One region of the Rhizobium azibense genome, then DNA from elsewhere that is predicted to be linked to it. Evidence: predicted binding sites of a transcription regulator. Region 1 holds the regulator's gene; the other holds the start of a gene.
The links. The regulator LexA, encoded in region 1, represses DNA repair genes until DNA is damaged. The targets are predictions, from matches to a motif close to TGTTCNNNNTGTGTTCNG.

Region 1 (12,034 bases):
ACGACTTCGGTCCGGTAACCGTGCAGTCGACCGTCGAAGGCGTAACCGGCGAGCAGCTTCAAGGCCTGGTGGAGACGCGTGAAGGCGAAGTCTATAGCGCCAAGGACGTCCAGAGGTCCATGGAGGCCATTTCGGATCAGGTTGCTTCGGCGGGCTATCCGTTCGCCCGCGTGACGCCGCGCGGTAACCGCGACCTCGGCAACAATACGATCGGTGTCGAGTATCTCGTCGATCAGGGCGAGCGTGCCTACATCGAGCGCATCGAGATCCGCGGCAACAGCCGCACGCGCGACTACGTCATCCGCCGCGAGTTCGACATGAGCGAAGGCGACGCCTTCAATCAACAGATGGTCACCAAGGCGAAGCGCCGCCTCGAAGCGCTTGGCTTCTTCTCGTCGGTGAACATCTCGACCGCGCCGGGCAGCTCGCCTGACCGCGTCGTTGTCATCGTCGATGTTCAGGATCAGTCGACGGGTTCGTTCGGGATCGGTGCCGGTTACGCGGCAGGCGGCGACGGTCTGATCCTGGAAGCGTCCATCGAAGAAAAGAACTTCCTGGGTCGTGGCCAGTATATCAGGGTTTCTGCCGGTGGCGGTGTCGAAGGCTCGCAGAGTTATGGTTTGAGCTTCACCGAGCCCTACTTCCTCGGTTATCGCCTTGCGACCGGTTTCGACCTCAATCACAGCGAAACCTCGAGCAACGACAATTACGACTACACGGAAGATAGCGTCGTGCTTCGCGCGACGGCGCCGATCACCGAGGATCTCGCGACGACGTTCCGCTACAACTTCAAGCGGATGGAGTACGATGCCGACGGCAGCGATCTGTCCGATCTTTCGACACCCTATCAGGATCTCGTGAATGATGGACCATGGATCCGTTCATCGATTTCCAATACGTTGACCTATAACACGCTCGATGACATGACGCTCCCGCGCGAGGGTATATATGCGACCTTGACGCAGGAAATTGCCGGCTTGGGAGGCGACTCTCAGTTCTACAAGATCTACGGGAAGGCGCGTTACTATCATCTGCTTGCTGACGATGCCGATATCATCGGGTCTGTTGCGGCAGGCGCGGGCCACGTTGTCGGTCTCGGCAAAGACCTGAACATCTTCGACCAGTTCACATTGGGCAACAACGACATCCGCGGCTTCGAGAACAAGGGTATCGGCCCTCGCGTTGGCGGCGGGCCGGATGATCCACTCGGAGGAACGACTTATTTTACCGTCTCGGCGGAGGCAACCTTCCCGATGCCCGGCTTCCCGCGGGACTTTGGCCTTCGTGGCGCGGTCTTTGCTGATGCGGGTACATTGTTCGGAAATGATGTTGACGTGAGTTCGCCGGAATTCGTGAGAGGCGATAGCGCGGAGCTTCGTGCGTCCGTCGGTATCGGCCTTGTCTGGCAGTCGCCATTCGGCGCGCTGCGCGTCGACTACGCGATTCCGGTCGTGAAGGAAGATTACGACCAAACGCAGTACTTCAAGTTTGGCATCAACAACCAATTCTGATATCGGCAATCCAGAATCGAAAACTGGAGCTTTGCCGGTGGAGCAGAACAATTTCTTTCCGCCCCGCGACGGCGTCAAACTTTCCGAGTTGGCGCAGTATCTCGGGGCGGAACTTGCCGATCCCGTAAATGGCGACATCCTCATCCGCTCGGTGTCACCGGTCAGCCGTGCGAAGGCGGGTGATCTTTGCTACATCATTTCACGCAGGAGCCGTGCGGAGCTTGAGACCTGTCAGGCGTCGGCAGTTCTTTGCGAGCCCGCGATAAGATCGGCGGTACCTCCTCATATTCCCGTTCTCTTGGCGAAGAATCCCCATGCCGCGTTTGCGATGGCAGGCGGATATCTCCATCCGGCTGCACTAAGGCCGCTGGCAACAATGTCTTCGCCGGCAGAGATCGCGGCGACAGCGGTTGTCGATCCGACAGCGCGGCTGGAACCGGGCGTGATCGTCGAACCTTTGGCTATCATCGGCGCGAATGCGGAAATCGGTCAGGGAACACGGATCGGCGCCGGCGCGCTTATCGGTCCGGGTGTCAAGATTGGTCGCGATTGCACGATTGCCGGCGGTGCCAGCGTGATATGCGCGCTCTTGGGCAATGGCGTGATCGTCCACAACGGTGTGCGTATTGGCCAGGATGGCTTTGGCTATGCGCCAGGCTCCAGAGGCATGGTCAAGATCGTTCAGATCGGCCGGGTCATCATCCAGGACAACGTCGAGATCGGCGCGAACACGACAATCGATCGCGGCACGATGGACGACACGGTCGTCGGCGAGGGTACAAAGATCGACAACCAGGTACAGATAGGCCACAACGTCAGGATTGGGCGTCATTGCGCGATCGTTTCTCAGGTCGGCATCGCCGGCAGTGCGGTTATTGGAAACGGTGTGCAGATCGGCGGCCAGACAGGTATTAATGGCCATATTACGATCGGCGATGGCGTACAGATCGCGGCAAAGAGCGGCGTCATTCAGAGCATTCCTGCCGGCGAGCGTTATGGCGGCATTCCGGCACGTCCGGTAAAGGATTTTCTTCGAGAGTCGGCCGAGATCATGGCGCGCGCGAACGCTCGGGCTCATAAAACGGGAGATCAAGAATGACTGAAGGGGTCAAGGAGACGCTTGCTTCGGCAGATATCATGGAGATCATGAAACTTCTGCCGCATCGTTATCCGTTCTTGCTGGTCGATCGAATTATTGAGATCGATGGCGATGATTCCGCGATCGGCATCAAGAACGTCACTGCCAACGAGCCTCATTTCACCGGTCACTTTCCCGAGTCGCCGATCATGCCGGGTGTGCTGCTGATCGAAGGTATGGCGCAGACGGCGGGTGCGATCTGCGCGCGCAAGGATGGAACGAGCGGTAACCTCGTCTACTTCATGACCATCGACAACGCACGTTTTCGCAAGCCTGTCATCCCCGGCGATAGGGTCGAATTTCATGTGAAGAAGCAGAAGCAGCGCGGCAATATCTGGAAGTTCCATTGCGACGCCAAGGTCGACGGCGCATTGGCTGCGGAAGCCGATATCGGCGCGATGATTCTTCGTAAGGACGAGGCATGAGCACGATAGCAGGGAGCGCCCGCATCCATGCCATGGCCGTTGTCGAGGACGGCGCGGTCATCGGCGAAGGCGTGACCGTCGGTCCGTTTTGCCATGTCGGCCCGAAGGTTGTTCTCCATGACAATGCCGAACTGCTGGCGCATGTCGTGGTCACCGGCAGAACCGAGATCGGCAAAGGCACCCGGATTTTCCCCATGGCGGTCATCGGCGGCGACCCCCAGAGCGTGCACCATGGCGGCGAGGAGACGACGCTGACGGTGGGCGAGAACTGCACGATCCGCGAAGGCGTGACGATGAATACCGGCACCGCCGATTTCGGCGGCAAGACAATCGTCGGCGACAACAACCTGTTTCTCGCCAATTCCCATGTCGCCCATGACTGCCGTGTCGGCAATCACGTCATCATGTCCAACAATGTCATGCTCGCGGGGCATGTGACGATCGAGGATCGCGTCATTCTCGGCGGCGGATCGGCCGTGCATCAGTTTACGCGGGTCGGCCGCCAAGCCTTCGTCGGCGGCCTTTCTGCTGTGAGCTACGATGTCATTCCGTACGGGATGCTCAATGGAAATCCTGGATTGCTGGGTGGTCTCAACGTTGTCGGCATGACGCGCGCCGGGATTGATCGCGCTGTCATTCATACGGTGCGGCGCGCTTACAAGGCGATTTTTGAAGGATCAGGCTCGATCCGTGACAACGCGGCAGCAATCCGCAACGAATATGCCGATTGCGAGCCGGTGATGCAAATCCTTGATTTCATTGCCGCAGAAAGCGACCGCGCGTTGTCGTCGCCGACGCGAGGGCAGAAAGGCTGACCTTGTCTCCCGCCGGTGATACCGACAAAGGCCGTCTGGCGATCATTGCGGGAAACGGTCTTCTGCCGTCTTATGTCGCCGAGGCGGCACGGGCAGCTGGCGAGGATCCATTCGTCATTTCACTGAAGGGCGAGCTCGACCGGTCATGGGAGGGCTACGACCATGCAGTCATAGGTGTCGGTGATTTGTCGGCGCTGGCAGAAATTTTCAAGCGCAACAACATCACTCGCGTCGTCATGTCCGGCGGCGTTCGCCGCCGCCCCGAATGGCGCGAAGTGCGACCGACCTGGCGGACGGTCGCAAAGATGCCGGGTGTGGTGCGTACGCTGCTTTCGGGCGGTGACAATACGGTGTTGCAGATGGTCATCAAGCTCATTGAGGATGACGGACGGCGCGTCGTCGGCGCGCAGGATATTGCCCCCGACCTGCTGGCGGCTGTCGGGCCGATCGGCGCTATGTCGCCGGGTAATGAGGACAAGATCGATATACTGAAGGGGGCAGCCGCCGCCGAAGCGCTGGGTGCTCTCGATATCGGGCAAGGGGCAGTCTCCGTCGGCGGGCGCATCGTGGCGCTCGAAGGCGCGGAAGGGACCGACGGCATGCTTGAGCGCGTCGCATCGCTGCGTGCCGCCGGGCGTATATCGCCGCGCCGCCGTGGCGTGCTGGTCAAGCTCTGCAAGCCGCAGCAGGATGTCCGCGCCGATCTTCCATCGATCGGCCTATCCACGGTGATGAATGCCAAGGCGGCGGGCTTGGCAGGAATCGCAATCGAGGCGGGACGTGCTCTCGTGCTGGACCGCCAGGCTGTTATGAAGGCAGCCGACGAAGCCGGGCTCTTTGTCTGCGGGCTCGATCGCGGCCTGCCGTCTTGGGGGCTGCGATGAAGATCGCGATCGTGGCAGGCGAGGTTTCCGGAGATCTTCTCGGAGCCGATCTCGTGGATGCACTGAAACGGAGGCATGCCGGCATTGAACTTGTCGGCGTCGGCGGCGACGCGCTCGAGGCACAGGGGCTGAAATCGCTCTTCGATTTTTCCGAGCTTTCGATCATGGGCATCACGCAGGTGCTCAAAAAATTGCCGAAGCTCGTCGCCCGCATCAGGCAGACGACGGCTGCAATCATTGCGGCAAAGCCCGATATTCTGGTCGTCATCGACAGCCCGGATTTCACTCATCGCGTTGCCAAACGCGTCCGCCAAGCCCTGCCAGGACTGCCGGTCGTCAATTACGTCTGTCCCAGCGTTTGGGCGTGGAAGGAATACCGCGCCCAGCAGATGCTCGGCTATGTCGATCATGTCCTGGCCGTTCTGCCGTTCGAGCCCGCGGTGATGGAGCAACTCGGCGGACCGCAGACGACTTATGTCGGCCACCGGCTGACGGCGGATGCGGATTTGATTGCCGCCAGGCATGGCAGGTCAGAAAAGCTCAAGACCGACGCGGAGGGCAGGAAAACGATCATGCTGCTCCCAGGCTCGCGCCCGTCGGAGATCACAAAACTGCTTCCCTATTTTCGCGATGCCGTCAACGAGCTCGTCGCCCGCGGCGGCACAATGCGGTTTCTCATGCCGACCGTGAGCCGCAGGGAATCAATGGTTCGCGACCTGGTGAAGGACTGGGAAACGAAACCCGAGATCCTGACGGGCAATGAACAGAAATGGCGGGCTTTCGCGCAGGCCGATGCGGCAATGGCTGCTTCGGGGACCGTCATTCTCGAGCTTGCGCTTACAGGCGTGCCGACGGTCTCAGTCTATAAGACAGACTGGATTATCACGATGATGACGCGGCGCATCAAGACGTGGACCGGCGCAATCCCGAACCTGATCGCCGACTATGCCGTCGTCCCAGAATATATCAACGAGGTCGTTCGTGGTGCAAGCCTAGCGCGCTGGATGGAGCGCCTTTCCAGCGACACGCTCCAGCGGCGCGCAATGCTCGAAGGTTTCGAACTTGTCTGGAACCGCATGCAGACGGAAAGGCCGCCTGGCGAGAAAGCGGCGGATATCATTCTCGACATTCTGGACAAGAAAAAACCCGGCCGTCTCTGACCGGGTTTCTTTCCGGGCGAGAGCGGCTTAGCGCTTTGAAACCGGAACGTAGTCGCGCAGCGGTTCGCCGATATAGAGCTGGCGCGGACGGCCGATGCGCTGCTGCGGATCCTCGATCATTTCGTTCCACTGGGCGATCCAGCCGACCGTGCGGGCCAGCGCAAAGAGGACCGTGAACATCGTCGTGGGGAAGCCCAGCGCCTTCAGCGTGATGCCGGAATAGAAGTCGATGTTGGGGTAGAGCTTCTTTTCGATGAAGTATTCGTCGGTCAGAGCAATGCGTTCCAGCTCCATCGCAACTTCGAGAAGCGGATCGTCCTTGTGGCCGAGTTCGGCGAGAACCTCATGCGTCGTCTTCTGCATGATCTTGGCGCGCGGATCGTAGTTCTTGTATACGCGGTGACCGAAGCCCATCAGGCGGAACGGGTCATTCTTGTCCTTGGCGCGGGCAATATATTCCGGAATGCGCTCGACCGAGCCGATTTCCGAAAGCATGTTGAGCGCCGCCTCGTTGGCACCGCCATGAGCCGGGCCCCAGAGGCAGGCAATGCCGGCCGCGATGCAGGCGAACGGGTTAGCGCCCGAAGAGCCGGCGAGACGAACTGTGGAGGTCGAGGCGTTCTGCTCGTGATCGGCGTGCAGGATGAAGATACGGTCCATGGCCCGCGAGAGGACCGGGTTCACGACATATTCCTCGCACGGAACGGCGAAGCACATCCGCAGGAAGTTCGAGGCGTAGTCGAGATCGTTCTTCGGATAAACGAAAGGCTGGCCGATATAGTATTTGTAGGCCATGGCCGCGATAGTCGGCATCTTGGCGATCATGCGCAAGCTTGCAACCATGCGCTGGTGCGGATCGGTGATGTCTGTCGAGTCGTGGTAGAATGCAGACAGAGCGCCGACACAGCCGCACATGACGGCCATCGGATGGGCGTCGCGACGGAAGCCGGTGAAGAAGCGAGACATCTGCTCGTGCACCATGGTGTGATGCGTGACGCGGTAGTCGAAATCCTTCTTCTGAGCAGCCGTCGGCAATTCGCCGTAAAGCAACAGATAGCAGACTTCCAGGAAGTCGCCATGTTCGGCAAGCTGCTCGATCGGGTAGCCGCGATGCAGCAGGATGCCTTCATCGCCGTCGATATAGGTGATCTTCGATTCACAGGAAGCGGTCGAGGTGAAACCAGGATCGTACGTGAAGGAACCGGTGTTTTTATAGAGTGCACCAATATCGATGACATCAGGACCGATCGTTCCGCTTTTCACGGAAAGATTGGCGGTTCTGTCGCCGATTTTGATTGTTGCGCTTTGATCCGTCATGCTGATCCTCCAAACTGGCGGCGGCGCCATAAAAGCGCCATAGGGTTAAGCGTCCTCTCCGATAGCTATATGATCACGGCGCCAATGCCAAGTTACCGTGGCGCCATTTTGTGCATTGCAGTATCAACTTTTAGACACTCCTGCGATGTCGGAGGCGCATAGCGGAAGCCAATGATTTAATTCGGCTTTTTGTAATCCGATTTTTCGGTCTTTTTTCAATCGATTATTGCTGTTGAGACGCCCGCAGGGCTGCATTTAGGTTGTATTCCAGGGTGGCGAGCCCTTGGTGCATGCCTTGAGTTGAAAACGAGCGAGCTGCAAAATCGGCTTTCGCAAAATATAGCCGGCATGTAGTGCCATCCTGCTCTTTGCGCTTTTGGTATACGGGAGAAGCCTTCGGCAAACACAGGGCTCTCGCCTGCCAATAGCGCCACCGATCAGCCATTGTGGCGGCATTGCGAGGTCCCTCGGGGGGGCGGTAATTGGCGACCAAGGAGGCGCTTACGGCTTCAAGAAGTAGCCGATACATGCAGCCGGCAGGTGTGACCCACGCAGCCTGTCCGCTGCGGCATCGTCGCTCCAATAAGATACGGTCCTTGCTATCGCGATCACAGGTGCGAAACCCTCCCAAGGCAGGGCATGGGCAGGCTGGCAATCACGCATGCAGGTATGATCATGCAGGCATGATAATGATGAAGGAGATTGTCACAATGGCGGTAAGCGCGCCTGCGGCCGCTGTCTTTTTAGTCGGATAAGCTCAGGGCACGCGCGGAAAAGGCTGAGGCCGAGCCACAATCCGACAAACAACCACGTTGAGCTCGGAAATAGCGATCATATGGAGCAAGACCAGGTTGGTGGAGCGCTTCTTAAGATCGCCGGCGCTGGTCCGGTCACCAGCGCTGCAGCGAAGGCTTGCATATCCCTGCAGCCAGCACGCAGTGCTCACGGCCGCGGTCGCTCAGGTCAAAACACTGAGCATGGCCATGGGCACTGACCGAAGATGCAGCGAAACCTCCGAGCCGCCGCGAACCGATCGCCGCTTCCAGGCCAGAAAAACCGCGCATGGATCCCGCGTGCGCGGAACAGCGCCTGCTGATCCGGCGCAATCCTTCTTGCGGGTGAAAAACCTTACGGAAAACCCGTGCCGTCGAACCGCCCTTTGGACAACGCCTTGGCGAAGCGCGATCGCCCTGGACCCGCCACCACGAGACGCGGCGACGCCTTTCGCGACTACGCGCTGCCGGTCAATGGTAGCGGCGGATTAGGCCGACGAGCTTACCCTGAACCTTGACGCGATCGGGTCCGAAGATGCGCGTCTCGTAGGCCGGATTCGCCGCCTCAAGCGCGATGGATGCACCCTTGCGGCGGAACCGCTTCAACGTCGCTTCCTCGTCATCGACAAGTGCCACGACAATGTCGCCGGGACTGGCGGTGCTGGTATTGCGGATGATGACCGTGTCGCCATCGAAGATACCAGCATCGATCATCGAATCGCCCTTGACCTCAAGTGCGTAGTGTTCGCCGGTACTGAGCATATCGGCCGGAACGTTGATGTCGTGGGTGTTGTTCTGGATCGCCGAGATCGGCACGCCTGCGGCAATGCGGCCCATGACGGGAACCGAAATGGAGCTGTTATGGTCTTCGTTCGCCGGTTTCGGCGCAACGGCCGCAGGTTGCGGCTTGCCGAGGCTGCCCTGGATGACGCTCGGCGAAAAGCCGCGGCGGGGCTGGATGCTCGGACTATAGGCTTCCGGTAGTTTGATCACTTCCAGGGCGCGGGCGCGGTTCGGTAGGCGACGAATGAAACCGCGCTCTTCGAGAGCGGTAATCAGTCGGTGGATGCCGGACTTTGACGCCAGATCCAGCGCATCCTTCATCTCGTCGAAGGATGGCGGAACGCCGGATTCCTTCATACGCTCATGAATGAAGAGGAGAAGCTCCTGTTGTTTGCGTGTCAGCATCGAAGTTTAACCTCAGATTCGTGAAACAAAGCCAGAACAGACACTATATGTTCCATATGTGTTCCGCAAGTGCCTAAATTTTCGTAAAACTTCGTCTCAACTGCGTTCTTTTTCCGAAACTTTTGTTTGCCGGGCAAGCGCTTTCAGCTTGCATTGACCACAGAGCGGCACACATCTTCATCACAGGGAAACGGAGACCTTATGCCATGCTGCATCCGTTGGATCATGTTGTTCTACCGGTCACCAACATCGATCTCGCGCGCGAGCGGCTGGGACGATTGGGGTTCACGGTTGCCGCCGAGGGCCGTCATCCTTTCGGCACGGTGAATGCTTGCGTTTACTTCGCCGACAAGACCTATCTCGAGCCTCTTGGCGTCGCGAATGCGAAAGAATGTGAAGAATCAGTGCGGCACGGAAACGTCTTTGTGGCGCGCGACCAGGCATTTCGTTTCCGGTGCGGCAATGACGGTTTCTCTGCGGCAGCATTCAGCACCGAGGACGCGGACGCCGATCATGCCCATTTCGTGCGTGCGAGAAAGAGCGGCGGCGCGATGCTGGAGTTTTCGCGCCAGATCAAGATGCCGGACGGCTCGCAATCGACAGGCACTTTCAAGCTTGCCTTTGCCGCCGATCTTCGGGCGCCGGATTTCTTCCTCTTTGACTGCCAGCGCATCAATGCCTTTCCGGCCGATCGCAGTGCGCTGGAAAAGCATGCGAATGGTGCAACCGGCATCTCGGAGATCGTGCTAAGCGCCCCCGAGCCTGAAGCCTACGGCTCGTTCCTTCAGTTGGCCCTGTCTACGACGGAAATCGGGCGGACCCCGTTCGGGGTTGCGATCGCAGCAGCGAATGCCAGGATCAGTGTGCTGTCGCCGGAAGGGATGGAGGCTTATTTCGATTCGGCGCCGTTAACCGTGGATAAGGGGCTGAGAGGCAGCGCTATCGTTTTCCGCACCACCGATCTTGCCGTGACAGAAGCGCTTTTGGCTGATAACGGGATGCCCTATACACGCAAGAACAACAGAGTTCTGGTGAAGCCTGCGCCCGGCCAAGGTGCGATCTTCGCCTTCGAGGAGACCCGATGAGCAATACGAATTCAGAAGTCGCAGTCGGCGAAGGTGCCGGCCGCGTGGTATTTTCCAACAGTGGCAAGCTGTCGCTGATCGCAGGGGCATGCGAAATGGAGAGCCGCGACCATGCCTTCATGGTCGCAGGCACGCTCAAGGAGCTTTGCGGCAAGCTCGGCGTCGGGCTCGTCTACAAGACCTCCTTCGACAAGGCGAACCGCTCATCGCTGTCGAGCAAACGCGGCATCGGGCTGGAGAAGGGCTTGGAAGTCTTCGCCGACCTCAAGAAGGAACTCGGCATTCCGGTTCTGACAGATATCCATTCGCAAGAGCAATGCGCGCTGGTCGCCGAGGTCGTGGACATTCTGCAGATCCCGGCCTTCCTCTCGCGTCAGACGGACTTGCTTGTGGCGGCTGCGAAGACCGGCCGTGTCATCAACGTCAAGAAGGGCCAGTTTCTCGCTCCCTGGGACATGAACAATGTTCTTGCCAAGCTGAATCAGAGCGGCAACCCGAACGTTCTGCTTTGTGAGCGTGGCGCATCCTTCGGTTACAACACGTTGGTCTCCGACATGCGCGCGCTGCCGATCATGGCGGCAATGGGAGCTCCGGTCATTTTCGATGCGACACATTCCGTACAGCAGCCCGGCGGCCAGGGCACGACATCGGGTGGGCAGCGGCAGTTCGTCGAGACGCTGGCGCGGGCAGCCGTTGCAGTCGGCGTTGCAGGTGTCTTCATCGAGACCCACGAGGACCCGGACAATGCCCCCTGCGACGGCCCCAACATGGTGTATTTGAACGACATGCCTCGGCTTCTGGAAAAGCTGCTGGCTCTCGACGCCGTCGCCAAGGCGACGTGATACTGGCCGAAGCTGCCCGCAGTCAACGGGCGAGCGCCATCCTTTCGCTTGGGTACGGCCGCGTTGGAGCGGACGCCGTTGCGTCCTCGAGAAGGAAACGGGCCAGCAGGTGATTGAGGTGTATCGCCTCGTCACCGAGCTCGCGGCAGGCGGCACTTGTCTGTTCAACCATCGCCGCGTTCTGCTGCGTGACGCTGTCCATAGTATTGACGGCGGCGTTGATTTCCAGGAGAGCGGTCGTTTGTTCGCCAGAGGAACGCACGATCGACTCGATTAGCGCGGTGACCTTCAGAACCTGCCGATCGATATTGCTGAGCGCTTCACCGGTGCGGCTGACCAAGGCGACGCCGGCCGAAACCTGGCTGGAGGACGTCTCGATCAACTGCTTGATTTCCTTTGCGAGATTGGCGGAGCGGCCAGCAAGGTCACGCACTTCCTGCGCAACGACCGCAAAACCTTTTCCGGCCTCGCCCGCGCGGGCGGCTTCCACGCCGGCATTGAGCGCGAGCAGGTTGGTCTGGAAGGCGATTTCGTCGATAACGTTGATGATCTCGCCGATCTGCGCGGACGATGTCTCGATCTTCTCCATCGCAGCGACCGCCTCGTGCACGACGGTTGCCGAGTAGCTGGCGCTTTCCTTCGTCGCCGTCATCATCACGTTCGCTTCATTGGCGCGTTCCGACGAGTTCTTGACGGTGACCGTGATCTGGTCGAGCGCCGAGGCCGCCTGCTCCAGCGAGGCGGCTTGATGCTCGGTTCGCCGGGCCAGATCGTCTGTGCTCGACGCGATTTCGCCGGAGGCGGTCCTCACTACATTCGTCACGCTCGAGATTTCCTTCATCGCTTCGGAAAGCGTGCGAACGCTCGAATTGAACTGCTCGCGCAGCTTTTCGTAG
Region 2 (12,034 bases), on a different contig from region 1:
TAGGCAAGCCCCTCGTAATCGGAGCTGCGGGCGAGCAGCGCATCATAAAGCGTGTCTTCATTGGGAAGATCGAAAAGCATGGATGGCCTTTTATCATCCCTTCCCTTTTCCGTCCGTCGAAAATCGGGCGTCTATTTTTTTGTTCGGCAATTTCCTTGGCCCATGCCATAACGCCGCCATGACAAAGATAGATCGCACTCCGACCAAGGCCGATTTTGCGCATGTGACCGAATGGGTCTTCGACCTCGACAACACGCTTTATCCGCATCACGTCAATCTCTTCGCGCAGATCGACCAGAACATGACAGCCTATGTCTCGGCGCTTCTGCAGATGGAGCGGGACGAGGCGCGCAAGCTGCAGAAGCAATATTATCTGGATCACGGCACCACGCTGCAGGGTCTGATGATCCATCACGGCGTCGACCCGAACGACTTTTTGGAAAAGGCCCATGCCATCGACTATTCGAGCCTCACGGCTCAGCCCGAATTGGGTGCGGCGATCAAAGCCCTTCCGGGCCGCAAGTTCATCTTCACCAACGGCAGCGTCAAACATGCCGAAATGACGGCCGGTGCGCTCGGCATTCTCGAACATTTCGACGACATCTTCGACATCGTCGCCGCCGAATTCGTACCGAAGCCGGCACAGGTTACCTATGACAAGTTCATGGCGCTCAAACGGGTCGAAACCGGCAAGGCGGCCATGTTCGAGGACCTGCCGCGCAACCTCGTGGTTCCAAAGACGCTCGGCATGCAGACCGTGCTGCTGGTGCCGAACAACCTCGAGGAAACCATCGTCGAATGGTGGGAACAAACGAGCGGCGACGAGGACCATATCGATTTCGTCACCGACGATCTTGCTGCCTTTCTGGCAAGGGTGGTTGTGGACTAGGTTGCAAAGCTTTCATTCAGCTTGCCGGTCAATCAGATTGACGCATCGGCCTGCCTTTCCCGAACGCGATCCCCAGCGAGTGGATGGCCAAATTGCGGCAACGAAAACGCGCTCCAAACGCTCTGCAGACGGCCGGTGAACAGCCGAAGATTTCGAAGCGCGCCGACCGTCCGCTGGGATCAGCGCTCGGGGGTGCCGCAGGATGATGTTCAGGCCGGCGATGGGTGGACGGCCAGGTCTCCAGGCAGAAAGCCGTGGCCACCTCGGCATGTCCTTCATCCGCATGGATCAAACGAGGACGGCTCGATCTCCAACGAAGACATGCCTAAGCGGCCGCGCCCGTAAGCAAGGACTTACCGCTGTCACCCTTAATCGCCATCGTGACGGGCTTTCTATTCCTGATGTTCATAGAACTCCTGGATGATCTTCCAGGCAGCATCTGCCGTATCGACGAAGCTGATCAGCTTCACGTCGTCAGGCGCGATCGTCCCGAACTCGGCAAGCGCGTCGAAATTGACGATGCTTCGCCAGAACTTCTCGCCGAAGAGAATGAGCGGCATCTTTTCCATGCGTCCCGTCTGGATCAACGTCAGGCATTCGAAGAATTCGTCGAGCGTTCCAAAGCCGCCCGGAAACACCGCGATCGCCTTCGCGCGGACCATGAAATGCATCTTGCGGATCGCGAAATAATGGAAGTTGAAGCTGAGCTCCGGCGTCACATAGGCGTTGGGGGCCTGCTCGTGCGGCAGCACGATATTGAGGCCGATCGAGGGCGCACCTTCGTCGGCTGCTCCGCGGTTGCCCGCCTCCATGACGCCCGGACCGCCGCCGGTGACGATCACATATTCATGGAAATCGGAGCCGGCGGAATATTTCGAGCAGAGCCGGGCGAACTTGCGCGCTTCGTCATAATAGACCGAAGCCGCCTCCAGATTGGCGCGCTGGATGTCGTTGCGCGCTGCCCATGCGCTCTGGCCGGGCGCCGGAATACGCGCGCCGCCGAACATGACGACAGTGGATTTGATCCCGCGTTCCGTCAACATCATCTCGACCTTCAAGAGTTCAAGCTGGAGACGGATCGGCCGAAGCTCCTCGCGGCAGAGAAAGTCGTCGTCGGCATAGGCAAGGCGATAGGAAGGCGAAAGCGTCTGCGGCGTCTTCGGCACGGCCAGTGCGCGATGCCTGTCGATCTCGCTCGACTTCAGCGGGGCCCAGACCCCGTCCTTGCGCCTGAGCTTGCCGTTCTTTCCCTTCGCCATTTCAGAATGCCCTTCAAAAATGCCGGCAACACTTGCCGGGTATGTCAATAACGCCTTGAATCCAGAAACGATCTCGTTCGAAAAATCATTCCATTTTAGCCGCTCATGCGATAGAGCAGATCGCATCCCGCCGATCACAATTCCCGGAGACTTGTCAGTCTTCAGGATAAGGCTCGAAGTTTAAGGAATTCTCATGAGCGCCACCGACCTTGCATCCCTCGAAAAGACCATCGAAGCGGCCTTCGAAAACCGCGACAACGTGAATGCGTCGACGAAAGGCGAAGTTCGCGAAGCCGTGGAAGCAGCGCTCGAGCTTCTCGACGGTGGCAAGGCTCGCGTCGCCGAACGCGGCGTCGATGGCGTCTGGACAGTCAATCAGTGGCTCAAGAAAGCCGTACTGCTTTCCTTCCGCCTGAACGACATGGAAGTCGTCAAGGGCGGCTCCGGCAATTCCACCTGGTGGGACAAGGTGCCTTCCAAGTTCGAAGGCTGGGGCGAGAACCAGTATCGCGCCGCGGGTTTCCGGGCCGTTCCGAACTGCGTCGTCCGCCGCTCGGCCTACATCGCCAAGAACGTCGTGCTGATGCCGTCCTTCGTCAATCTTGGTGCCCATGTCGGTGAAGGCACGATGGTCGACACCTGGGCGACGGTCGGCTCCTGCGCGCAGATCGGCAAGCATGTGCATCTATCGGGCGGCGTCGGCATCGGCGGCGTGCTGGAACCGATGCAGGCCGGCCCGACGATCATCGAGGACAACTGCTTCATCGGCGCCCGCTCGGAAGTCGTCGAAGGCTGCATCATCCGCGAGGGCTCAGTTCTCGGCATGGGCGTCTATATCGGCAAGTCGACCAAGATCGTCGATCGCGCCACCGGCGACGTCATGTATGGCGAAGTACCGCCCTACTCCGTTGTCGTTGCGGGTTCGATGGCGAGCGGCAACAAGACCATGGCAAACGGCCAACCGGCACCGCATCTCTATTGCGCCGTCATCGTCAAGCGCGTCGACGAGCAGACCCGCTCGAAGACCGGCATCAATGAATTGCTGCGCGACTAAGCTTGCAGTGACAGCCGAAGTCCGATCCGGTAAACAGACGGCGTTCTTTTCAGCGAGGCGGTTCGCCGCCTTGCCATGTCTTTGCCATTCCCGCCGGATATTTCGACCCTCATGACCGCCACCGATCCCGTCGCCAACCTCCAGACGCTCATCCGCTGCCCCTCCGTGACTCCTGCCGAAGGCGGTGCACTTGCGGCGCTCGAGGCCATGCTTTCGCCGCTGGGTTTTAAGGTGGACAGGGTGAAGGCAACGGAAGCCGGAACGCCCGACATCGAAAACCTCTACGCCCGCCTGGGCAGTGATGGCCCCCATCTGATGTTTGCGGGACACACGGACGTCGTGCCGGTTGGCGACGAAGCCGCCTGGACGCACCCGCCCTTCGCCGCCGAAATTTCAGGCGGCGAACTCTTCGGTCGTGGTGCGGTCGACATGAAGGGCGGAATCGCCTGCTTCGTGGCAGCCGTTTCCCGGTACCTCGAAAGACACGCGAATCCGAAGGGCTCGGTTTCCTTGCTGATCACCGGCGACGAGGAAGGCCCCGCAATCAACGGCACGATCAAGCTTCTGCAATGGGCGGCAGAACGCGGCGAGCGCTGGGATGCATGCCTCGTCGGCGAGCCGACCAATCCCGACACGCTTGGCGACATGATCAAGGTCGGCCGCCGCGGTTCGCTCTCCGGCAGGCTCACTGTCCACGGCGTTCAGGGCCACGCCGCCTATCCACATCTCGCCGACAATCCGGTGCGCGGCATGCTGCAGCTTACCAGTGCGCTGATGGATCCCCCGTTCGACAATGGAACCGAAGACTTCCAGCCGTCGAACCTCGAGGTGACGACCATCGATGTCGGCAATCCGGCCACCAACGTCATTCCGGCGAAGGCAACGGCAAGCTTCAATATCCGCTTCAACGACACCTGGACGGTCGACACGCTGCAGGCGGAAATCCTCCGCCGCCTTGAAGCGGCCGCCAGGAATGGCGCCCTGCGCACCGGCCGCGAGGCAGTAAGATATGACATTGCCTGGGCGGATCGTCCGAGCCATGTCTTCCTCACCCGCAACAACGCACTGATTGCATCGCTTTCCTCAGCCATCGAGAGCGTTGCCGGAAAAACGCCGAAGCTCTCGACCACTGGTGGCACGTCCGACGCGCGTTTCATCAAGGACTATTGCGCGGTCGTCGAATTCGGGCTCGTCGGCCAGACCATGCACATGGTCGACGAACGCGTAGCTGTTTCAGATCTCGAAACGCTGACGCGGATCTACGAGACCTTCATCGAGCGATGGTTCGCGAATGCCGGGGCTTAGGGAGGTTCAATACTATCTGTCGGGTTTGTGGCTGCTGATCCGCATGGATACGCGGGGCTTCCGCTTTCTCGACATGTCGGACCGCGGCGTCAACCGCTCCTTCTGGGCAATGGCCTGGTGCCTGCCGCCGATGGGCATTTCATGGCTCTGGTGGCGTCAGGCCTTTCTGCAGTCCATGCCGCCGCATGTCGAGGTCGGCCTTCCCTTCTATTTCCGTTTGGGCCTGGTCGAAATCGCCAATTGGTTCGTGCCGCTGGTGTTTGCCGGACTGTTGCTGTTTGCCTTCCGCATGGGCGATCGCTTTGCCGCGGTGGTCGTCAGCATCAACTGGCTCGGTGTGCCGCTTTCCTACATCAACGGCCTGTTGCTGGCGCTGGTCTTCTTCATTCCCGGCGCCATCAGCGTCGTGTCGATCCTGCTTCTGGTCTTCATGATGGCGCAGGTCTTCATGCTCGCAAGGATTTTGCGGATGATCTTTCACGGCCACGGGCTGATGGTCGGGGCGCTGACGCTGGCACTTTTGGTGCCGACCATGATCCTCGCCGAATACCTCCAGCGCTTTCTCGGCATTTATCCGGTCTAGATGAACGGCCTTGCGGGGTCACAGCAGATCGTCATCTCCATTCACCTGCGCGCGCTTGCGCCGATCGGTGATCACCGCCGGATAATCGACCTGCAAGAAATATAGTCCTTCGGGCGGAGCAACAGGACCGCAGGCCTTTCGGTCACGCGCCTCTAGCGCGGCACGAACATCCTGCGACGTCCATTTTCCTTCTCCTGCAAGCTTCAGCGTTCCGGCAAAGGAGCGGATCTGATTGTGCAGGAAACTCTGTGCCGTTGCTCGGATTTCGATGAGCACGCCGATCCGCGTCACATCGAGCCGGTCGAGTGTGCGCACCGGGCTGTTTGCCTGGCAATGCGCGGAACGAAAGGTGGAAAAGTCATGCCTGCCGACGAGGACCTGGGCAGCCTGATGCATCGCCTCATGATCGAGCTCCTTCGGCACCCACCAGGCCTTCCCAGCCTCGAGCGCCAGCGGCGCCCGGCGGCTGATGATGCGGTAGAGATAGTGGCGCCGCTCCGCGGAAAAGCGGGCATCGAAGAACTCTCCAACCGCCTGCACCTCCAAAATGGACACGCGCTCGCCCGCCAGCTTCAGATGCGCATTCAGCGCGTTCTGCAACTTGAACGCCGACCATTCCTTTGAAAGATCGGCATGGATCACTTGACCCATCGCATGCACGCCGGAATCGGTACGCCCGGCGCCGCGGATCGACACGGTCTCGCCGCTTAACGACAGGATCGCCGCTTCGATTGCCCCTTGCACAGAGGGACCGTTTTCCTGACGCTGCCAGCCGACATAGGGTCCGCCGTCATATTCGACGGTCATCCGGTAGCGCGGCATCAGACGAGTCTCGTGCCGCGCGCAAGCGGTGCGCCGCGCAGGAAATCCGCCGCCGCAAGCGGCTTGCCACCGGCCTTCTGCAATCTGGTCAAACGAACCGCTCCGGATCGACAGGCGATGACCAGGTCATCGGTCAGCACTTCGCCGGCCGGACCGCGCCCTTGGGCAAGCTGCGAACCCAGCACCTTCACCCGCTCCGGCTTGCCGCCAATCACGACTTCGATCCAGGCGCCGGGAAACGGCGAAAGTCCGCGAATATGATCGTGAACCACCCTTGCGTCCCTGCCGAAATCGATCCGCGTTTCGCCCTTGTCGATCTTTTCGGCATAGAGCACGCCCTCTTGCGGCTGCGGCGTCAGCGGCAGGTCACCCATTTCGAGCTTTGCCATGGCTTCGCAGATCGCCTCGGCGCCGACATGCATCAGTCTGTCGTGCAACTCGCCGGCCGTCATGTTCGCGCCGATCTCGACCTCGCGGGTCAACGCGACAGGGCCGGTATCCAGTCCCTTGTCCATCTTCATCACCATCATGCCGGTCTTTTCGTCGCCTGCCATGATCGCTCGCTGGATGGGGGCTGCGCCGCGCCAGCGCGGCAGCAGCGAGGCGTGGCCATTATAGCAACCGTTGCGTGTTCCGTTCAAAATCGCCTCCGGCAGCAGCAGTCCATAGGCGACGACAACCGCCACATCCGCATTGAGCGACCGGAAGCGCTCGCGTTCTTCCGCCTCCTTGAAATTGAGCGGCGTGAAGACGGGCAGACCGAGCAGTTCGGCAGCCTGATGCACCGGCGACTTCTGCAGGTCGAGACCGCGCCGTCCACCCGGTCGCGGCGGCTGGGTATAGACCGCGACAATCTGATGCCCCGTGTCCACCAGGCTGCGCAGGGTCGGAACCGAGAACTTTGGCGTTCCCATGAAAATGATGCGAAGCGACATTCAATCCCGCCAGGTTTTATCAGCCATCTTCAAACGGGTTTACGAGCCCGAGATCAAGCCCTTCGACATCTTTTATGTCGCAAGTAAACACCTCGAGCCTCAAGCGAGGCGCAGATGGCGGCGACCACAGCGTCCTGGATCGTCGATATCGGCCGCCCATGCTTTCAGGCTTTTTCCGCGGCTGTTGCGATCACGGCATGGCGATCAAGGACGAGTATCCTGTTTCAGCATCTGGCGAATTTGTCGATGACCGCTTTTATTTCGTTTCCGCAGACGCTCGCCGGCCTGAGACTGCTCCATCACGACAATTTCACAAAAACAAAGGCCAGATTTGCCCCTGGCTTGTCATCGGCGTCTTGACGCGCCCGCTCAGCAATGTTCCGTTCATCGCGCCGGAAATATCACGGATCAGCAGATCGCCCGCACGGCACCTCCATTTCGATTTCAGCGAAATCATAATGGGCTGCGTCCTTAGTTCAACGCAACTTACAGGGCCTTCGTCGACTTCGCCGCCTTCGTGAACTTCTTGATCACCATTTCCCGCTTCAGCCGCGAAATATGGTCGATGAAGAGTACGCCGTTCAGATGGTCGATCTCGTGCTGAAGGCAAGTGGCAAGGAGGCCGTCGGCGTCGACCGTCTGCTCCTTGCCGTCACGGTCGAGATATTCGACGCTGACGGCGGCGGGACGCTCGACCTCGGCATAATAGTCCGGAATGGAAAGGCAACCCTCTTCGTAGACCGATCTCTCGGTTGAAGATTTGACGATCTTCGGATTGATAAAGATCTGCGGCTGCTTTTCCTCGCCTTCCCGCGAGACGTCGATCACCAGTATACGGCGCGGCACGCCGACCTGGATTGCCGCCAGGCCAATGCCCGGTGCGTCATACATCGTCTCCAGCATATCGTCGGCAAGACGCTTGAGATCGGCATCGACCCGCTCGATCGGCTTGGAAACCTGCCGGAGGACGGGATCTGGAAGAATGATAAGTGGCTTGATGGTCATCGCGTTCCCATAACCTATCTTTTCCAGCTAGGGAATTATCCTGAAACTCCGGAACGTGCTTTTTTCGCAGACCTGCGGAATTTGCGGCATTCGGTCAGGCTGCTCGGTGCGATGTCGGCGCCAGACGCTCCTGCGAGCGCACATTGAAGTGCTGCAGCAGCGCCACGAGATTATCCACCTCCGCGCGCAAGTGACGGCTCTCTGCCGAGGTATGTTCTACCATGCTCGAGTTCTGCTGCGTGATCGTGTCCATGTTGCGGATCGCAATGCTGACTTCGTTCACCCCTGTCGCCTGATCGCGTGCTGCTGCTGCGATGTCGGCAACGAAGCGATTGATGATGTCGATACGGCTGATCATATCGCCAAGTGCCTCGCCGGTACTGCTGACGATGCCGACGCCCTCATTGACCTGTACGGAACTTTCCGAGATCAGATTCTTGATCTCCTTGGCTGCATCGGCGGTGCGCTGCGCGAGCTGGCGCACTTCCTGTGCGACGACCGCAAAGCCTTTGCCCGCCTCGCCGGCACGCGCGGCCTCGACGCCGGCGTTCAGTGCCAGAAGGTTCGTCTGGAAGGCGATTTCGTCAATGACGCCGATGATCTTGGCTATCTCGGAGGACGACTTCTCGATACCCGCCATGGCCGACACCGCGCTTGTCACGAGCTCGCCTGAACTCTTCGCCTTCTCCTGCGTCTCACGCACCGCACCGGATGCCTTCTCGGCATTTGCTGCGGTCTGGCCAAGGCTGACGGAAAGCTGCTGGAGCGCCGCAGAGCTCTCCTCGATGCCGGCCGCCTGTTGCGCCGTGCGCATCGCCAGATCGTCGGTCGCCTTGGAAATCACCTCGGTGCCGCTGGAAATTTCGCCGGAACTGCTGCGCACCGAGGCGAATGAAGCGCGAAGTGCGGCGACGGCGCGGTTATAGTCCTGCGCCATGTGCCGGAAATTGCCCGGCAGGTCCGCCGGCAGCGTTGCTTCGAGATCGCCTTTTGAAAGCGCTTCCAATCCGCGGCGCAGATGCTCGAGCGCAATCGCCTGATCGGCCTCCGCCTTGGCTCGCTCCTCTTCGTGCTTGCGCCGCTTCTCTTCCAGCGCATCGAGATAGACAGAAATTGAATAGTCCATGTCGAGCATGCTCGCCTTGATGACCGAGGCAAGCTTTTCGGCAAGCACACTGCCCTTTTGCCGGCCGAAGCGTGACGGCCACTGCTTCTCCATGATGCCCTTGACGAGTTCTGCCATGACGATCGCATAACCGCCGATATACCAGCGCGGTTCAAGGCCAATCCGGGCATGCGCCCTGCCGACGGCGGTGACGCCGTTCACGTAGCTCTCGTCGAAATTGGCGCCGGAAAGCTGCGCCCAGTGGTCTTCCTGGCGTTTCTTGGCCTGTCCGGCATGCGTTTTGTCGGAAAAGAAGCCGGCCAGCGCGGGTGTCTTGGCGATCTTGCCGTAAAACTTGTCCAGCGCGCCACCGATCAGTTCGCCGATGACCGGGCGCAAGTCCCTAATCGTCTTTCTCGCCTCACTGTCGAGTTCGATGAAGTCAAGGCGCTGCTTGAGTGCGTTTTCGGATTGCTGGCTTGTCATAATGTATTTCTGTCCCGGCGCATGATGCGATAAAGGTCTCTTCGAAACGACAATTCGAAAATATAGTTGACTATCCGTTAAGAAGAGGCGGCGATCTTCGGCAGCTTGGTCCCGCGGTGCTGCGGCAATTTGTCTCCGAAATTGCGCTGTGGATTTGTTCACGTTTTGATCTAGCCATCGCCGGCGAGTTTGTTATTGTGCGCGAATGAACAATGTTACCGACTCACTGACGATTTCGATCGCCGGGCTCAGCCCGGCCCTCCTTGCGCTTGCCGGTGGCGCTGTCGCTGTCGTTGTCGTGCTGCTCGTGTTTGTGCTGGTCAAGAGCAGCAACCTGCGGCGCGAACAGGATGAGGAGGCAGCGATCCGGATCGCGGAGGCCGATGCCCGGATGGTCGAGCTTTTGAAGATCCAGGCCGAAATGCAGGGACGCATTTCGACCATGGCCGAGGTCTTCGGAACGCGTCAGGCCGAACTCAACCAGGCAATCGGTCAGCGCCTCGACGGCATGTCACAGCGCGTCAGCACGACGATTAGCGAACAGACGAAATCGACGCATGAGAACCTGCAGCGCCTGCAGGAGCGGCTCGCCGTCATCGATGCAGCTCAGAACAATATCCAGACGCTGGCGAAGGATGTCGTCGGGCTTCAGGCTATCCTGTCCAACAAGCAGACGCGCGGCGCCTTCGGCCAGTCGCGTATGGAGACGATCGTCGCCGACGGTCTGCCGATGGGCGCCTATGCCTTCCAGCAAACGCTCTCAAACGGCTCGCGGCCGGACTGTACCGTGCGCATGCCGAACGGTGCACCGCCGCTGATCATCGATGCCAAGTTTCCTCTCGAAGCCTGGAATGCCATTCGCGACGCCGGCACGCCGGAGGCGACCAAGCTTGCCTCGCAGCAATTTCGCCGCGACATGGAAATCCATGTCCGCGATATATCGGAGAAGTATCTTATCCAGGGCGAGACGCAGGATACGGCATTTCTCTTCGTTCCTTCGGAATCGATCTTCGCTGAAATTCACGAGAATTTCGAACCGATCGTCCAGAAAGCGCATCGTTCCCGCATCGTCATTGTTTCGCCTTCGCTGCTGATGCTGTCGATCCAGGTCATCCAGGCCGTCTTGAAGGATCAGCGCATGCAGGCGCAGGCGCACCTCATCCAGGGCGAGGTAGCCATCCTAATGGATGATCTCGGGCGGCTCGATGAGCGCGTGCGCAAACTGCAGACTCACTTCTTCCAGGCACAGCGCGATGTTGATCAGATCATCACGTCCACGGACAAACTCTCCAAACGCGGCGCAAAAATCGAAGCTTTGGAGTTCGAGGGTGCAGAAGCGCTCAAGGAGGAACGTGAAAGCGGACCTGCGGCGAAGTCGGTCGAAAGCCGCACCGGTCTTCTCAAACTCAGGGTGGTTGACGAGGAGTGAGCCCATCGGGCAGTGTCCGGTCGCATGAGAAGCATGACGGGACAGCCTTTATGATCACAGTCTTCGGCTCCATCAACATGGACCTTATCGCCACCACCGATCGCCTGCCAAAGCCTGGGGAAACAGTGGCCGGCAACGATTTTGCAACGGCGGCGGGCGGCAAGGGAGCCAACCAGGCATTAGCCGCGCGACGCGCCGGCCGCATCGTCCATATGGCGGGCGCAGTCGGTAAGGATGAATTTGCTGCACCGGCGCTGTCGCTTCTCGATCAGGCGGGCATTTGCCTTGCTGGCGTAAAGCATGTCGATGGACCCACCGGTACGGCGCTGATCCTCGTCGGTGGGGACGGCGAGAACATGATCGCCGTCGTGCCGGGCGCCAACGGGACCATCGCGCCCGAGGATGCCGATGCGGCGATCGGCGCCATGAGCAAGGGCGATTTTCTGATGCTGCAGCTCGAGGTGCCCGCCCCGGCAGTCGAGCGTGCGCTGGCCTCATCCAGGCTCAAGGGCGTCACGACCATTCTTAACCTCGCTCCGCTGATTGCAGACGCCCCGCGGCTCGGACGTCTCGCCGATATCGTCATTGCCAACGAGACGGAATTCGAGCGGCTTGCTGGCCAGAACGACATGGACCCGGCTGATCGCGAAACGGCGTTGAGACGCCTGCATCAAGAGACCGGACAGACGTTGATCGTGACGCTCGGCGCCGACGGCGTGATCGCAATCCGCGATGGCGTCATTACCGAGGCGAAAGGCCTGAAGATCGAGCCGGTGGATACCGTCGGGGCAGGTGATACATTCTGCGGCTACTTTGCCGCAAGCCTCGATGGAGGCCTCGATTTCGAGGCGTCTCTGCGCCGGGCCGCCGTGGCCAGTTCGCTTGCCTGCCTCAAGGCCGGAGCACAGCCATCCATTCCCTTGTCCGCCGACGTCGCAATCAAGATATAGTCTTGTCTATTTTCACCGGGCACTCGAAGAAATATGAATCAACTCAATATATTAGCGGAATGAAACGGCCTCGTTTCATTCAAATTTAAGAGATTTGCGGCGATCGTTCTTTTGATCGCCAGGCTTTGGTTCACGGGCCTAGGCAACGTCACGGCTGCTCCATGAGGGTGCGGCATTTCCTCCCGTGTCGGAGAATGCGACTCCGGTGCGTG

Region 2: EV130_RS11350 (DNA recombination protein RmuC) is a predicted target of LexA. The motif match lies at 9,599-9,616, and genes of this name have one in related genera.

What each region holds. Positions count from the first base shown of each region.
Region 1 is NZ_SMBJ01000012.1:100,263-112,296, reverse strand. Features, by position in the region: gene bamA (outer membrane protein assembly factor BamA) at 1-1,511, shown strand, start outside; gene lpxD (UDP-3-O-(3-hydroxymyristoyl)glucosamine N-acyltransferase) at 1,549-2,610, shown strand; gene fabZ (3-hydroxyacyl-ACP dehydratase FabZ) at 2,607-3,074, shown strand; gene lpxA (acyl-ACP--UDP-N-acetylglucosamine O-acyltransferase) at 3,071-3,889, shown strand; gene EV130_RS26770 (LpxI family protein) at 3,892-4,773, shown strand; gene lpxB (lipid-A-disaccharide synthase) at 4,770-5,933, shown strand; gene gltA (citrate synthase) at 5,961-7,250, opposite strand; gene lexA (transcriptional repressor LexA) at 8,495-9,211, opposite strand; gene EV130_RS26750 (VOC family protein) at 9,418-10,296, shown strand; gene kdsA (3-deoxy-8-phosphooctulonate synthase) at 10,293-11,138, shown strand; gene EV130_RS26740 (methyl-accepting chemotaxis protein) at 11,161-12,034, opposite strand, start outside.
Region 2 is NZ_SMBJ01000004.1:183,193-195,226, forward strand. Features, by position in the region: gene EV130_RS11300 (bifunctional transcriptional activator/DNA repair enzyme AdaA) at 1-80, opposite strand, end outside; gene EV130_RS11305 (pyrimidine 5'-nucleotidase) at 179-889, shown strand; gene EV130_RS11310 (LOG family protein) at 1,282-2,148, opposite strand; gene dapD (2,3,4,5-tetrahydropyridine-2,6-dicarboxylate N-succinyltransferase) at 2,342-3,202, shown strand; gene dapE (succinyl-diaminopimelate desuccinylase) at 3,314-4,507, shown strand; gene EV130_RS11325 (hypothetical protein) at 4,494-5,090, shown strand; gene truA (tRNA pseudouridine(38-40) synthase TruA) at 5,109-5,912, opposite strand; gene fmt (methionyl-tRNA formyltransferase) at 5,912-6,847, opposite strand; gene EV130_RS32545 (hypothetical protein) at 7,158-7,304, opposite strand; gene def (peptide deformylase) at 7,334-7,852, opposite strand; gene EV130_RS11345 (globin-coupled sensor protein) at 7,947-9,443, opposite strand; gene EV130_RS11350 (DNA recombination protein RmuC) at 9,649-10,872, shown strand; gene EV130_RS11355 (ribokinase) at 10,923-11,822, shown strand.